DNA from 3 places in the Serratia proteamaculans genome. Region 1 is predicted to be linked to each of the others. Evidence: predicted binding sites of a transcription regulator. Region 1 holds the regulator's gene; each other region holds the start of a gene.

Region 1 (2,208 bases):
TGAACAGTGACATTTTCAGATCGGTATCCATTACAACTCCTTTTCAGATTGGGTTTCCCAAGGGTAAAAGGCACACAATTAATGCGTCAAACCATTTTCACACAGTTAGCCAATAAAATCTTGTTATCATTTCCCGGTTTATTATATCGATTACCTCTTCCCCTTTTGTTCAATATGGGACAAAATTCGCAGTTCACAACTGTGTACCGGCAAAATGCCCCTCCTGACCAAGCGCTGACGACTTCAACACACTAAAAACTCAGTTTTCGCTTCTTTGGAGAAGGATCTACGCAGGCAAACGATTAACATCACACTTACATGCTGCAACATGTGAGTTCAGGAGTCATTCTTTACATGGCAACGATTAAAGATGTGGCCAAACGCGCTGGCGTTTCCACCACCACCGTTTCGCACGTCATCAATAAGACTCGTTTCGTCGCCGAAGAGACAAAAACGGCCGTGGCTGCCGCGATTAAAGAGCTGCACTATTCACCCAGCGCCGTGGCGCGTAGCCTGAAGGTCAATCACACCAAATCGATTGGTTTGCTGGCGACCTCCAGCGAAGCCCCCTACTTTGCCGAAGTGATCGAGGCGGTGGAAAACAGTTGCTACAGCAAAGGCTATACGCTGATCCTGTGTAACTCGCACAACAATCTGGACAAACAGCGTGCCTATCTGGCGATGTTGGCACAAAAACGCGTCGATGGTCTGCTGGTCATGTGTTCGGAATACCCGGACCAATTGCTCGGCATGCTGGAAGACTATCGCAACATCCCAATGATGGTGATGGACTGGGGTACCGCGCGCGGTGATTTTACCGATACCATTATCGATAATGCCTTCGAAGGTGGCTATTTGGCCGGGCGTTATCTGATCGAGCGCGGCCACCGTGATATCGGCGCCATTCCGGGTCAGTTGGCGCGTAATACCGGTGGCGGCCGCCATCAGGGCTTTTTAAAGGCCATGGAAGAAGCCAATATCGAAGTTCGCGACGAATGGATTGTCCAGGGTGACTTTGAGCCAGAATCCGGCTACAAGGCCATGCACCAGATATTGTCGCAGAAGCATCGCCCGACCGCGGTATTCTGCGGTGGCGATATCATGGCGATGGGTGCGATCTGCGCCGCCGATGAACTTGGGCTGCGCGTACCGCAGGACATCTCGGTGATTGGCTACGATAACGTACGTAACGCCCGCTATTTCACCCCGGCGCTGACCACCATTCATCAACCGAAAGAGCGTTTGGGTGAGATGGCATTCACCATGTTGCTGGACCGTATCATCAGCAAGCGCGAAGAGTCGCAGGTGATTGAAGTGCATCCCAAGCTGGTTGAGCGCCGCTCGGTCGCTGACGGCCCTTTCATCGATTACCGCCGCTAGTCGTTAGCGCCGGAAGCCTCTGCGGTTTCCGGCGTCACTTCGCTTAACCATTCCTGATTCAAGGTTTCACTGTCCCCCAGGTAGTCCAACAGCCAGGCCATCGCCGGTGATGGCGTATTCTGCTGCCAGGTCAGGCAACAAGGGCTGGCCGGAAACGGCTGTTGCAACTGCAACGCCACCAGTTCCCCGCGCTGCACCAACGGCAATGCCTGATGCGCAGGCATCATGCCGACGCACAGGCCTGCACACAGGCAATCCAACGCCGAGGCCCAGTCCGGCGCCACCAACCGCCGTTGGTTGTCCAGCGTCCAGGTGACTCGTTTGGGCAGGTTGCGTGAGGTATCTTCCAGACACAGCGATGGGAAAGGCCGAAGCTGATCGTCGTTCAGCAGCCCTTCCAGCGCCGCCAGCGGATGCTGCGGGCTGACCACGCACAACCAGCGCATATCCCCCATATCGCGAAAAGCATACCCGCCGCCGACCGGCACTGCCCGCGTCGCCCCAATCGCCATATCGGCACGCCCATCCACCAGCGCATCCCACACACCGTTAAACACCTCCGGTTGCACCATCAGTTCAACGTCGGGGAAATGGCGGTAAAAATCCAGCACCAGTTGGCGACAGCGCTGAGGTTTAACAATGATGTCCACGGCAATTTTCAACTGGCCACGCCAGCCGTTAGCCACCTGCTGACACTGTCGACGGGTGTCGAGCATTTTTTTGATGACAATGCGCGCATCCTGAACAAACAACACGCCGGCCGGGGTCAGCTCCACGTCGCGATGACGGCGCTCAAACAGCGGTACCGCCAGCCATTGCTCCAGTTGT
Region 2 (2,208 bases), 2.5 Mb from region 1:
GGGGGCCTTATGACCTGCTGAGCTGAGGGAATGGGCTATACTCGATGAGGTCAACCTTCATCGGAGGTAGCCCATGGCTACGCAAATTTTTGTTAACCTGCCGGTGGGCGATCTGCCCGCATCGGTGGCGTTTTTCACCCAGTTGGGCTTTAGCTTCAACCCACAGTTTACCGATGACACCGCCGCCTGCATGGTGGTCAGCGACAGTATCTATGTGATGCTGCTGACCCACGACAAATTCAAAATGTTCACCCCGAATCCGATTAGCGACGCCAGGAAGGCGACCGAGGTTTTGCTGTGCCTGTCGCAGCCCGATCGGGCCGCGGTGGACGCTCTGGTGCGCAAGGCGATCGCCGCCGGGGGCAACACCTATAACCAGCCACAAGATTACGGCTTTATGTACGGCCACGGTTTCCAGGATTTGGACGGTCATATCTGGGAACTGATGTACATGGATGAAAAAGCTGCACAGGCTCAGTAACCCTTTTGCCCTCCGTTCGGGGGGCTTTCCCATCAGATTTACCTATGTGACAAATACCGTCTTTTCGATAATGATGGATCCCAATACTTTTCTGCATAAATTGCCGCGATCTTTGGTTGATCAGAGGGTATATAAGGCTGGATAATCGTTTGCCTTGAATAAACCACCGCAAATCACCCGCATCACGCATTGAGAGTTAATCGTTTGCCTTTGTGAGCGCCGCCAGTTGGCGACGTGAGTAAAGTACCGGAAAGCAAACGATACCCTACAAAACAGGCGTGAGCGGAATAACAAGCCTTTGAAACGGGCTGGCAATGAAACACAGGGGACAGCAACATGTCGAATTCTCAAGCGAATAACGCCGTTAAACCAAAAGGCGGGCTTGATGGCTATTTTAATATTTCTGCGCGTGGCAGCAGCGTGCGTCAGGAAGTGGTGGCAGGGTTAACCACCTTCCTGGCGATGGTTTACTCGGTGATCGTGGTGCCGAGCATGCTGGGCAAGGCCGGTTTCCCGCCAACGGCGGTGTTTGTTGCCACCTGTCTGGTCGCCGGTCTGGGCTCGCTGCTGATGGGATTATGGGCGAATTTGCCGATGGCCATCGGCTGTGCGATTTCACTGACGGCTTTCACCGCCTTTAGCCTGGTGCTGGGCCAACACATCAGCATTCCGGTGGCGTTGGGCGCGGTATTCCTGATGGGCGTGCTGTTTACCATTATCTCGATAACCGGCATCCGCGCCTGGATCCTGCGTAATCTGCCGATGGGCGTGGCGCACGGTACCGGCATTGGTATCGGTCTGTTCCTGTTGCTGATCGCCGCTAACGGCGTGGGCCTGGTGGTGAAGAACCCACTGGATGGCCTGCCGGTGGCACTGGGCGCCTTCACTTCATTCCCGGTGGTGATGACGCTGCTCGGGCTGGCGGTGATTTTTGGTCTGGAGAAACTGCGCGTGCCGGGCGGTATCCTGTTGGTGATTATCGCCATTTCGGTAATTGGCCTGGTGTTTGACCCCGCGGTGAAATATCAGGGTCTGTTTGCCATGCCAAGCCTGGCGGATGCCAACGGCCATTCGCTGATCTTCAGCCTGGATATCATGGGGGCATTGCAGCCGGTAGTATTGCCGAGCGTGCTGGCGCTGGTGATGACGGCAGTATTTGACGCCACCGGCACCATCCGCGCGGTGGCCGGTCAGGCCAACCTGCTGGATAAAGACGGGCAGATCATCAACGGCGGCAAAGCGCTGACTTCGGACTCCCTGAGCAGCATTTTCTCCGGCCTGGTGGGCGCCGCCCCGGCGGCGGTGTATATCGAATCTGCCGCAGGGACTGCCGCAGGCGGTAAAACCGGCCTGACTGCGACCGTGGTCGGTCTGTTGTTCCTGATGATCCTGTTCCTGTCACCGTTATCTTATCTGGTGCCGATTTACGCGACCGCACCGGCGCTGATGTATGTGGGCCTGCTGATGCTGAGCAACGTCACCAAGCTGGACTTCAACGACTTTGTTGATGCGATGTCCGGCCTGCTGTGCGCGGTGTTTATCGTACTGACCTGTAATATCGTCACCGGCATCATGCTGGGCTTTAGCTCACTGGTGATTGGCCGTATCTTCTCCGGTGAATGGCGTCGGTTGAATATCGGCACCGTGCTGATCGCCGTAGCCCTGGTGGCGTTCTATGCCGGCGGTTGGGCAATCTAATCGGTTTGTCGTTTCCCCCGTCGCTTCGG
Region 3 (2,208 bases), 1.7 Mb from region 1:
TAACCCTCTTCGCGCAGCGCTTTACACGCCTGAGCACCCGAGTAGTCGAACTCACACGCCTGGCCGATAACAATCGGGCCAGCGCCGAGGATCAGGATGCTTTTTATGTCTGTACGTTTTGGCATTTTTACTGCTCCTGATTATTTGGCGTTAGAACGGTAAGTCTCGATCAGTTCGATAAAGTGATCGAACAGCGGCGCGGCATCGTGTGGGCCCGGGCTGGCTTCAGGGTGCCCCTGGAAGCTGAACGCAGCCTTGTCGGTGCGGTGAATGCCCTGCACCGTGTGGTCAAACAAGGATTTGTGCGTTACGCGCAGTTCTGCCGGCAGGTTGTTTTCATCCACGGCAAAACCGTGGTTCTGCGCGGTGATCATGACGCAGTCTTTATCCAGATCTTTTACCGGGTGGTTACCGCCGTGGTGGCCGAGCTTCATCTTCACGGTTTTCGCGCCGCTGGCCAGTGCCAGCAACTGGTGGCCGAGGCAGATGCCAAATACCGGAATGTCGGTTTCCAGGAACTGTTTGATGGCGGTAATGGCGTAATCACAAGGCTCCGGGTCACCCGGGCCGTTGGACAGGAAAATGCCGTCCGGACTCATCTTCAATACTTCATCTGCCGGGGTCTGCGCCGGCACTACCGTCAGGCGGCAGCCGCGATCCACCAGCATGCGCAGGATGTTGCGCTTGGCGCCAAAGTCGTAGGCCACCACGTGGAACGGCAGCTCGGAGGCCGCTTTGGCTTCCGGCAGTTCGCCTTCAAGCGTCCAGCTACCTTGCTGCCAGCTGTATGCTTCCTGAGTGGTTACTTCTTTCGCCAGGTCCATGCCTTTCAGGCCCGGGAAACCTTTGGCCTTCGCCAATGCCAGGGCAGCATCCGGTGTGTCAGCGGCGATGATGCAGCCGTTCTGTGCACCCTTTTCACGCAGCAGACGGGTCAGCTTGCGGGTATCAATATCGGCAATCGCCACGATGTTGTGACGCTTCAGGTAGTCAGACAGGCCTTCTTCGTTGCGGTAGTTGCTGGCAATCAGTGGGAGGTCGCGAATGACGAGGCCTTGGGCGTGTACAGCGGAGGATTCTTCGTCAGCAGCATTGGTGCCGACATTGCCGATATGAGGATAAGTAAGAGTAACGATCTGGCGGGAGTAGGAAGGATCAGTGAGGATTTCTTGATAACCGGTCATCGACGTATTGAAGACCACTTCCCCCACTGCCGTACCCTCTGCCCCGATGGCCCGACCGTGGAATTGGGTTCCGTCTTCGAGAACCAATAGCGCTGACTTAATCAAAACACCCTCCAAGGAATAATCAATCACAATATTTGCATATTAATTCAGATATCGCGATCTAAATCAATGCAAAAACCGCCTTCAAGGTCAATTTTTGGCAAATTGGGCGCATTTTAATGATGAGAGCTCCGCTTGTCTACCCAAAGCGCCATTTTTTCTCTTATTTTTGCACTTCTCAACGTTTAATAGGGTTAGCAGCCACAAAAACACCGCTAAACTCGGGTTGGTAAACGGTTGCGGGGAGGAATGACAAAAAAGCGCAATGATAAAGGCAAAATCCCGGGCTAAAAACATCATTGTTTGAGATTAACGGCAAAAAAATCAAATTAAACACATAAAAACAAGCATTACACTATAAAATAAATGCATCATCATCATTTTAAGCGTTAAAAAAAAGGACAATAAAATTATTGTCCGTTAATCATAGCATTATGATCAATACAACCACATCACGATGGTATATAAATCAATTATAACTGGTCAAGATTGAGCACATCCCGCATATCAAATAGCCCTTTATCACGCTTATACAGCCATGATGCCGCGCGCACCGCTCCACTGGCGAAAGTCATGCGGCTGGAGGCTTTATGGGTAATCTCTACCCGCTCGCCGATGTCGGCAAACATGGCGGTGTGCTCCCCGACGATATCGCCGGCACGAATAGTGGCAAAGCCAATACTCTTCGGATCGCGCTCACCGGTATAACCTTCGCGCGCATACACCGCACACTCTTTAAGATCGCGTCCCAGTGCACCGGCAATCGCCTCGCCCATCGCCAACGCCGTGCCCGAAGGGGCATCCACTTTATGGCGGTGATGCGCTTCAATAATCTCGATATCGGTATAGTCGCCCATCACTTGAGCGGCTTTTTCCAACAGTTTCAGCACCAGATTGACGCCGACGCTGAAGTTGGCGGCGA

What was found. The regulator PurR, encoded in region 1, represses purine synthesis genes. The targets are predictions, from matches to a motif close to CANGCAAACGTTTGCNTG.
Region 2: a site for PurR is predicted at 675-692, ahead of QOT07_RS22620 (NCS2 family permease). Genes of this name have one in related genera too.
Region 3: a site for PurR is predicted at 1,513-1,530, ahead of carA (glutamine-hydrolyzing carbamoyl-phosphate synthase small subunit). Genes of this name have one in related genera too.

Annotation. Positions count from the first base shown of each region.
Region 1 is NZ_OX461105.1:2,377,540-2,379,747, reverse strand. Features, by position in the region: gene cydH (cytochrome bd-I oxidase subunit CydH) at 1-31, opposite strand, end outside; gene purR (HTH-type transcriptional repressor PurR) at 355-1,380, shown strand; gene punR (DNA-binding transcriptional activator PunR) at 1,377-2,208, opposite strand, start outside.
Region 2 is NZ_OX461105.1:4,868,194-4,870,401, reverse strand. Features, by position in the region: gene QOT07_RS22630 (glutathione S-transferase family protein) at 1-26, shown strand, start outside; gene QOT07_RS22625 (VOC family protein) at 74-481, shown strand; gene QOT07_RS22620 (NCS2 family permease) at 818-2,179, shown strand.
Region 3 is NZ_OX461105.1:705,478-707,685, reverse strand. Features, by position in the region: gene carB (carbamoyl-phosphate synthase large subunit) at 1-125, opposite strand, end outside; gene carA (glutamine-hydrolyzing carbamoyl-phosphate synthase small subunit) at 141-1,289, opposite strand; gene dapB (4-hydroxy-tetrahydrodipicolinate reductase) at 1,760-2,208, opposite strand, start outside.